DNA from 4 places in the Syntrophomonas sp. UBA5494 genome. Region 4 is predicted to be linked to each of the others. Evidence: riboswitches for the same ligand, from Rfam matches in the RefSeq annotation. Region 4 holds a riboswitch; each other region holds the start of a gene.
What was found. Region 4 has a riboswitch for cobalamin ahead of B3W37_RS08205 (precorrin-6A/cobalt-precorrin-6A reductase). Riboswitches for the same ligand answer to the same signal wherever they lie in the genome.
Positions count from the first base shown of each region.

Region 1: linked by a shared signal. The riboswitch ahead of B3W37_RS06200 (homing endonuclease associated repeat-containing protein) and the one ahead of B3W37_RS08205 (precorrin-6A/cobalt-precorrin-6A reductase) in region 4 are both predicted to bind cobalamin.
Region 2: linked by a shared signal. The riboswitch ahead of B3W37_RS12370 (alcohol dehydrogenase catalytic domain-containing protein) and the one ahead of B3W37_RS08205 (precorrin-6A/cobalt-precorrin-6A reductase) in region 4 are both predicted to bind cobalamin.
Region 3: linked by a shared signal. The riboswitch ahead of cobT (nicotinate-nucleotide--dimethylbenzimidazole phosphoribosyltransferase) and the one ahead of B3W37_RS08205 (precorrin-6A/cobalt-precorrin-6A reductase) in region 4 are both predicted to bind cobalamin.

Region 1 is NZ_DIPG01000052.1:419-2,616, forward strand. It holds partial or broken gene B3W37_RS06195 (hypothetical protein) at 1-396, opposite strand, end outside; gene B3W37_RS06200 (homing endonuclease associated repeat-containing protein) at 518-910, opposite strand; cobalamin riboswitch at 1,043-1,231, opposite strand; gene B3W37_RS06205 (ECF transporter S component) at 1,505-2,198, opposite strand, start outside.
Region 2 is NZ_DIPG01000111.1:21,813-24,010, forward strand. It holds gene trpD (anthranilate phosphoribosyltransferase) at 1-20, opposite strand, end outside; gene B3W37_RS12370 (alcohol dehydrogenase catalytic domain-containing protein) at 27-1,082, opposite strand; cobalamin riboswitch at 1,160-1,331, opposite strand; gene B3W37_RS12375 (formate dehydrogenase subunit gamma) at 1,346-2,092, opposite strand; gene B3W37_RS12380 (4Fe-4S dicluster domain-containing protein) at 2,082-2,198, opposite strand, start outside.
Region 3 is NZ_DIPG01000104.1:11,104-13,301, reverse strand. It holds partial or broken gene cobT (nicotinate-nucleotide--dimethylbenzimidazole phosphoribosyltransferase) at 1-788, opposite strand, end outside; cobalamin riboswitch at 868-1,055, opposite strand; gene B3W37_RS11755 (DUF2284 domain-containing protein) at 1,114-1,812, opposite strand; gene B3W37_RS11750 (efflux RND transporter permease subunit) at 1,876-2,198, opposite strand, start outside.
Region 4 is NZ_DIPG01000071.1:18,261-20,458, forward strand. It holds gene cobD (threonine-phosphate decarboxylase CobD) at 1-814, shown strand, start outside; cobalamin riboswitch at 903-1,074, shown strand; gene B3W37_RS08205 (precorrin-6A/cobalt-precorrin-6A reductase) at 1,371-2,117, shown strand.

The DNA of each region.
Region 1 (2,198 bases), on a different contig from region 4:
ATCCTCCACTCTGACCTGGTAGGCCAGCAGGTCGCCATCGGCATCCTCAAAAATCTCGCTAAGATCCAGGGTAAACGTATTGCCCAAGTCGACCTCGGCCGCAACCGTGGCGGGAACGCCGCTCTTCAAGGCCGGAGCGGTATTGCTCGTCTCGCCCTCCTCGGCTACTGTGGCGTCTGCATCTATGTTGACCGGGTGCTCGTCAATCAAGCTCCCCCGCCAGCCGGCTCCCTCACTGGTAGAAAAGGTCGTGTTCTCCACACCGGCATACACGGCCCCCGATCCGCCCGCCAAGGTTATGCCCGGCAGCAGCGAAAACATCATCAACAAAACGAGCAGCAGGCCAATGCCTTTCCCGCGCTTGCGCCCTCTCCGACCACTCATCAATCTGCTCATTTACTTATCCCCTCCTTAATTCTCCTTATCGCCATGACTGATCCGCTCTGGATAAGCGATCCGTAATCTTAATGACTTGGTCACCTCCTTCGCTCCCTCGGGTTCATATGCGCACGGTCATCTACATTGGCCCTTGAATCGAGCTTTCGAACCTGGCTCTGGCCGCCGCCTTTTTCTGGGACTTCTCTTTGCGTGCCTGGGCTCTCCGCTCCAGCTTATAACGACGGTTTTCACTCACCGGCTTTATTCCAGCTTTTTCCAAAATCCTGGGCCAGTTCCCCAGACGCGCTTTGATATATTGGAACCCGGGCACCTCCGCCTTGGTGGGCGGTCGTCCCAACTGATCCGCTATGCCCCGCAGGTACTGATAGAGCTGTTCCTCGCTTTTCATTTGATAAACAATGCTGCACTGGCCTGATGAATCGCTTTCGGTTCCGATTTCCCCTGTATTCTGTCTTGCGGTTTCAAGATGGCTTAGATTCTCAATATTGATTGATTGACGTTCTGATTTCACAAATGAACTCCTTCCGTATCCATAATTGGAAAAAGCCCTGGCTTCCATAGAGAAGCCGGGGCTGATGAACACAATTGAATCCCGCCCTGATCGACAGTTTGCGAACTCACATAACACCTTTCCATGGAAGGCTCGCGAAGTATTGTTAAGGCAGGTTTCCTGGCTGGTGGTTCATCATTGCCTTTTGCTTCCTGGATTTGCTCCAGTGGTCTGTTAAAAAGCATTGCCCCACTTACAGTGGCCCGGACCGCCCGGGATTTTCACCCGGTTCCCTTTTAAATCCGGTTTTGTACCGGATTCACCTTGACAACAAGACGTTCTATATCTAATTACAGGCTTTTTATGCTATCATGCGCCCCCTTAAAATAAAAAAACGGAAACACTATTCTAAAATAGTGCCTCCGTTGTTCGGTCAGCATTTGGCTAGAATCCAATTTTTTTCTTCCAATTTTCCAATGATTCTCTACGGCTCATTATTCCAGCAAAATCATTCATAGCCCGGAATCGGCAATATGCAATAAATGATAATACGCTATTAAATACATGCTATGCCAACATCTTCTTATTGTCAACCGCTTCAAGCCAAGCTTGTATCTAAGCTTCGATCAGTCCGTATTTCAGCTTGATGCGGTCCAGTTTTTCCAGCATGGGGCGGGAAATAAGCCACAGAAATGTGACCGTGGCCGCAGCGTGCACCAGATCAAAGGGAATGCCCTGAATATAAGCCAGATAGAACATTTCCTTCACGGGGCGGGACTGAAACATGAATACCGACGCCGGGTTCATGATGCCGCCGTAGATGAAGAAGGTGGCAAATCCGCCAAAAATACTGAGCGCCACACGATTTCTTCGCAAAATCCCTTTGCGAAACAAAACCCCTGCCAAAAATCCGATGATGCCGAAGCCGAACATCTGCCATGGCGTCCACGGCCCCTGCCCGAAAAACATGTTGGACACAAAGCCGGTGACCGCGCCCACCAGAAACCCGGCCTCGCCGCCAAAGGCTACTCCGGCGATGATGACGATGGCCACCACCGGCTTGAATTGAGGCAGCATGAAAAAGGCGGCACGCCCAGCGACACCGAGGGCGCAAAGCACCGCAATGACGATCAGTTCTCTGGCCTGGGGCCGGCGGCTTTCAAAAACCAGCACAAAAGGCAGCATGGTCTCCAGCAGGATGAGCATGCTGATAAAATAATATTTGCGGTCTCCCAGGTAATAAATCCCGATGTAAATGGTCAGCGGAATGGCAATCAGGATCATCACCATAGCCGACAGGGTACGTTTG
Region 2 (2,198 bases), on a different contig from region 4:
TCCTGTGCGCATAATGACATCTCACATTACCTCCCTTTTTTCATATCCATCGCTATTTTCATTTCCTTCCCCGCAGCTATCAAATCCAACCCTTCTTGCAGTTCATCCAGTCCGATACGCCTGGAAATCAGGTCTTTGACCACCACATCCCCTCTTTCCATCAACTGCATGGCGGAGCGGTTATTACGTATGGAGCATCCATATGCGCCGATAACGGTTAGTTCCAGGTAGTGAAGCAGGTTCCATTCATCATTGGTGAAGCCCGGCTGCTGTGACATCCCGCTGAAGAATCCAATCCGCCCCCGCTTGGAGCATACCTGCAGGGAGCTTCTGAAGGCATTGGGATCGGGACAACAAGGTATGACGACATCAGCCTGGCCGTGATCTGTAATGACCGTGAGCGCCTTTCTGAGCCCTTCAAGATCAGCCAGTAAGTGGCATCTATTTTCCAAATCCTGCAGACGCATCATTCTATCAGGATGGCTCTCCACTATGAAGATCTCTTCAGCCCCCCGGCTCCTGGCCAGCCGGGCGTTTAATATTCCCAGGGGACCGCCCCCCCAAATCAGGACTGCATCACCATGACCGACATGCAAAGCGTCCTGCATATTAATGGCACAGGCCAGAGGCTCTGACATACAGGCTTCTTCAAATGACAATCCCGCCGGGATGTGATTGAGAATGCCCCTCTGGGCCGCCGCAGCAGGTATGTGCAGATACTCCTGAAAGCCTCCGTCACGGTGGAATCCCATGATTTCCACCCGGTCGCACAGGTGGTCCAGACCTTGCCGGCAAAAATGGCAGTTTCCGCAGGGCACACCGGGTGAAACCTGCACCCGGTCCCCGGGGCGGAATTCAGTCTGACTGCAGGCCTCAACCACGGTGGCGGTTATCTCGTGCCCGAGCACTCGGGGAAGCCGCAGATCCCGCTGTCCGATGGTGTAGGCTTTCATATCAGTACGGCACAAGCCGCACACCTCGGTTTTTAAAATGACATCCCCCTCCTGGCATTGAGGTTCGGGACGGTCTTCAATACGGATGCTGCCGATGGTCTCCAAAACCGCTGCTTTGATTTCATTCACCCCCATAAAAAATAAAAAACCCATACCTCAAAAAGGTATGGACTCTCCAATTCCGTACCAGGTTTTTGCCTTTCGGCTTCAACCTTAAGCTACAGGCAGGTCTCCTGACTCAGCTTCTTCACCGGCATGCCCCTTCCCCCTTACCGGAGTGGCTGCGGCATCGGCTCAGCATTACAGTGGCGGGCCCGCCCGGGATTTGCACCCGGTTCCCTATTCTCCCTGTCGGGCACCTGCAACTCTCATGGCCTATTTTTTTGTTTATACTAGGATGAATTCCCGGTTTTGTCAAGGCAAGATTTTCCCTGCTCCGCTATGAGAACTGCTTCAGGGTGTACGGGTGGAGACGTGAGGCCGGCTTCACGGTGCTCTTTATTCAGTTTATCCCACCACGCAGCATGGCGATGTATTACGTACTCCCTATCGATATAGCCTGTGAACATACTTGCTACCAGGGGCCGGTTAGCCTTGATGAGAAACGCTGCCAGGTGAACAATAACCGAAAGCAGCAATATCACGGTAAACAGATTATGAATCTGCGCCAGCCAGAATACCGTACCCACTGAAAATTCCATCCCGGGCAGGTTTTTATATACCTTCAGTATTCCGGTTACAATCAAGGCCATTACCGAGAAAGCAGTCACCGCGAAGGCCAGGCGTTGTTCTGCCAGATATTTGTCATTTTCCGGTTCCTCGGCCAACCCCAGCATGGAAGCAAATATCTGCATGGACTCCTTAAAATCACCCCTGCGGGGTATGATGTCCCATCTTTTACTGACAATTAAATAGGTCACATAATAGGCACTTATAAATATTAATGCCATAGCTGCCAGATAATGCAGATACAATGTAGCCAGAAAATTGCTCGACCAGGCCAGCCCCGGTAGTTGGTCCACATAATATCTTTTGTAAACGGGCATTTGTCCAAAGCCGGTAAACAACAGGACAAAAATAGACATCGCGGTAACCCAATGAGTAAAGCGTATAGCTGTATTGTGGCGCTTAATCTTCAACGTCATTGCCCCCTTTCATAATCTGGTAAGTACTTATTCCTGCTGCCAATACCCCGGCAACAGGAGCCATTAATAAACCGCTCAAGATATTACCAGGCTCGTCAAG
Region 3 (2,198 bases), on a different contig from region 4:
ACTACCACCGGTACGCGCCGGGCTGCAGCGCCTATAATGACACCGGTCAAGGCGGCGATTTCCAGTCCCCCTACTTTCTTCAGCACATCCAGCGGCTGGCCGGGATCGGGCTGGTTTAGCTCCAGGGCCTGTTTGATTACCGCGATTTTCTTGTGGCGGCCGCTGTCATCAAGTCCGGTGCCGCGGCCGGTGATTATATCCAGATCAACCCCGCTAAATACAGCCAGAATGGCGCTGCTGGGAGTGGTGTTTCCGATTCCCATCTCCCCGGTGGCCACCAGGGTCGCCCCGGCATCGATCTCAGCCTGAACCAGTTCTATTCCCACTTCAATAGCAGCCACTGCTTCAGCTTCGGTCATGGCTGCTTCCCGGGCCATGTTGCGGGTTCCCTCCCGGATTTTGCGAACATTGAGCCGGGGATGCTCAATGGCCGGACTCATCACTCCCACATCTGTGACCACCACTTTGGAGCCGGTATAGTTGGAAAAAACATTAATGGCGGCCCCGTTATTAAGGAAGTTCAGTACCATTTGCGGGGTGACCTCCTGGGGATAGGCGCTGACTCCTTCGGCCACCACCCCATGGTCGCCGGCCATGACCATAACCACTTTAGCCCCCAGTTCGGGGATAGTTTTACCCTGGATGGCGGCCAGGCGCACTACGATCTGCTCCATAATCCCCAGGGCGCCCAGGGGTTTGGTGAGATTGTCCAGGCGCTTCTGCGCTGCTTGCGCCGCTTCAAGGTTCGGTTCTCCAATACTCTGCAAGGTTGCTTCCAGTCGTTCCATTTGATAAAACCTCCTTTAGTATTAGCCAAAATTAAAAAGTCCCCAAGCCATTAAGGCCTGAGAACTTTACCTTCATTCTCAACCAGATGTTTTACAGGCAGGTTTCCTGACTCCCGGATCAAACGCTCCTTAGATACAAGCCAGCCTTCCCAGTTTCCCAGTGGCTATACGGCTTGGAACTCCCCGGTTACAGTGGCGGGTCCGTTCAGGTCTTGCACCTGATTCCCTATTATCCCCTAAAGGGGCACCCGAAACATGAGGTGATTCAATTTTTTTAATTATATACTTGCACATGAAATACTGACAAGCACAAAAATAATCCGATCTATAGAGTAACTGAATATCTCTCTTCCAAAATCAGCCCCGCTTCAGAGCTGCCAACCTGGTATTTTATGCATTCCAGACTGTTCAATACCGGCTCCAGCCGCTGTTCAATGGCCTGCGGCAACTCGGGGTCCGGGCTGAGCAGCCCCATGACCTTGATGATGTATTCGGTCTGATTGCCTTCCTTGATCCATTGCAGGGTGATATCAAAAACATCCTTCAGGGTCTGGGTCACATCCACTCCGGTAGCGGCGATGGAATAAGCGCGCCGTTCAGGCTTGCGGCAGCTCTCCTCACCCAGTTTGAAACTGCAGGTTTCCGTGCCACATCCCTGGCAGTGACCGCAGTTCAAGAAAAACAAGCTATCCGGATGCTGGCCTATAACCGCATAGCCCAGTTGATTCAGCATATCTGACAGAACCAGGTCCTGCAGGCTGAAATCTTCAGCCGCCATCCCGGCCGGCTTAAAGCGGGAAAGAAACTTGGCATAGATCAAAATACCGTAAGGGTATTTTACCGCTACCTCCGCCAAGGCCGGGGCGTAAGGCGGACAGCCCCCGGAGGCATAATCCGGGCATCCCTCCCGGCAGTAGCCGGTAATCCGGTCATAATCATGGCAGATTTCGGAAGAGTCGATCAATTTAAAGCCGATTTCAAGGGGATAGTTGTCTCCCTGCTTATCAGTGTATATGATCCACATAGTTCAACCTCCTGCATGGCGGTATTTTTCAATATATTTGACAACCGTCAGTTATATAACTGTTTATGGCGAATAACCGTCCCGTTCTGGGCTAGTGGCATGCAAACCGTCCGGTGCGGCAGTTGGGCTCGCTTCAATGTCCTCAGGCACAGGCTTTTTACGCCAATGAGTCAAGTCGTCGAAAAGGGTATAGATCACCGGCACCACCACCAGAGTCAACAAGGTGGAGGTGATCAGGCCTCCGATAGTGGCATGGGCCATCGGGGCCCGCCATTCGGCTCCTGCTCCCAGGGACATGGCCACTGGCACCATTCCCAGTATCATAGCGGTAGTTGTCATTAAAATAGGGCGCAGGCGGGTGGCGGCAGCCTCCCGCAAGGCTTGAT
Region 4 (2,198 bases):
ATTAATCTACCTTCTGGGAAGGATGTTTTATAAAGGGCGGCTCTTGTTGTTGGCCCCCTGTTTTTCCGAATACGGAGAAGGCCTGGAAAACCCGCGGGTGGTTAGAATTGCCCTGGATGCCGATAAACAGTTTAGGCTGCCTTTGCCAGAGATCAGGGAGGCCCTGCAGCTCGGTGACCTGATATTTATCGGTAATCCCAATAACCCCACCGGCAATCTTTTTAAACCGCAGGAATTGCTGGAGTTGGCCGCTTATGTGCAGGACGTCCGGGGAGTTATAGTGGTTGATGAGGCCTTTCTGGATTTCGCCGGCCGGGAACTCTCCATAAGCCAGGAGGTGGAGCACAATCCCCACCTTGTAGTGGTGGGATCCTTAACCAAATTTTTTGCTATTCCCGGCCTGCGTCTGGGTTATGCGGCAGCCTGTGCAGAACATATCAAACGCATGGAGTTTTTGCTCCCCACCTGGCGGATCAACACCCTGGCTCTGGCGGCCGGGCGGGCTTCGCTGGCTGATGTGGCTTATATGGAAAAGACCATCGCCTTTGTCAATCAGGAAAGGCAGTTATTCATAGAACGGCTGCAAGAGCTGCCGTTTTTGCAGGTATTCCCCGGGGTAAGCAACTTCCTGCTCATCGACGCGGAAAAAAGCGGCCTTACGGCAGACGAGTGGCAGGAGCGCCTGGGTCCCCGCGGTATTTTAATCCGCAACTGCTCGAATTTCGCAAACCTATCCCCATATTACTTCCGCATCGCCGTAAAAGGCCGCGATCAAAACCTGCGCCTCGTAGAGGCCTTGAAACAGGTCAAGTGAAGTAACTTTATTAAATGCCAGGTTTTTGAAAAAGGTTTTAATTTGCGTACCAAAAAAGATTGAAATATTTGCCCAAAACCGATAAAATAAGACTTAACTAAATAACAGTGAAGAATGACACAGGGAAGATGGTGAAAATCCATCACGGTGCCGCCACTGTAATGGGGAGCCTTTTACTGAATGCCACTGGATGAAGATCTGGGAAGGCGTAAAAGGCGATGAACCTCAGTCAGGAAACCTGCTGCATTCTATTTAGTCTACATTAGCCCACGGTGCATGGGTGTGTACGATGGTCGTGAACCACAACCCTGTATCATACGGTACAGGGTTTTTATATTGAATAAACATAGGGCGCCTTTTCCTGAGGGAAACGGCTGAAAAGACAATCGGTGCCAAACCGAGCCAATGACTGTATTGGGAGAGTGTCTGCCAGATCTGGCGACACGATGATACCTGAGCCAGTAAGCAGCCTGTTCTTGCTGTCACCGCCAAGGTGAGGTTTCAAGATGTGCTGCTATTTTTTATGCCTGTAAGCAGGGAGGGAAATGGGTTGATTATGCTGGTCGCAGGAATTAAAGAAGCCCCCGAGATCATGGCACAGATTATTGAATGCGGTTGTCAGGTGGTTGTTTATCCAACCAATTCTTCCTGCCGTCACCACATTATCGACGCCGGACTGGGATGTCATCTCCTGCCTGATCATAACCTGGATTTGATGCAGTTTGTTAATGACCAAGAGGTGAAAATAGTGATTGACGCCAGCTCCGAGAGCAGCAGCGGCCTTTTCGAAGCCATAAACCAGATCACCCCCGCACCTCGATATATCCGCTATTACCGGGAGGAATTGGAACTGCCTGTTTCGCCGTTATTGTTCACGGTATATTCATTTGCAGATGCGGTGGACAAATTAGTTGAAATCGGCGCCAGAAATGTATTCTTAACTACCGGGAGCTATTGCCTGGACAGCTTCTGCAATGACTCCCGCCTGCAGGGGACCCGGTTTGTAGTCCGCGTACTGCCGGACTGGAAAATAGTAAAGAAATGCCAGGATATTGGAATTCCTATCCATGATATCGTGGCCATGCAAGGCCCCTTTTCCCGCAAAATTAACAAAACATTATTCAAGACTTATAATGCGGATGTCGTGGTGACGCGGGACAGCGGCAAAATGGGCGGCGCAGACACCAAAATCTCGGCCGCCCTGGATCTTAATCTGACTATTGTTGTCATCAAAAGAAAGACCTCGCAACAATATCCTACCGCCTGCGGGATAAAGCAGTTAATGGATTTAATACAGCGATAGGGGGGAATAGACTTAATTGATTTGCCTGATATAGCTGATTAAAAGAGTGAACTGATCGTAACCAGGAAGGAGGTTAACTAT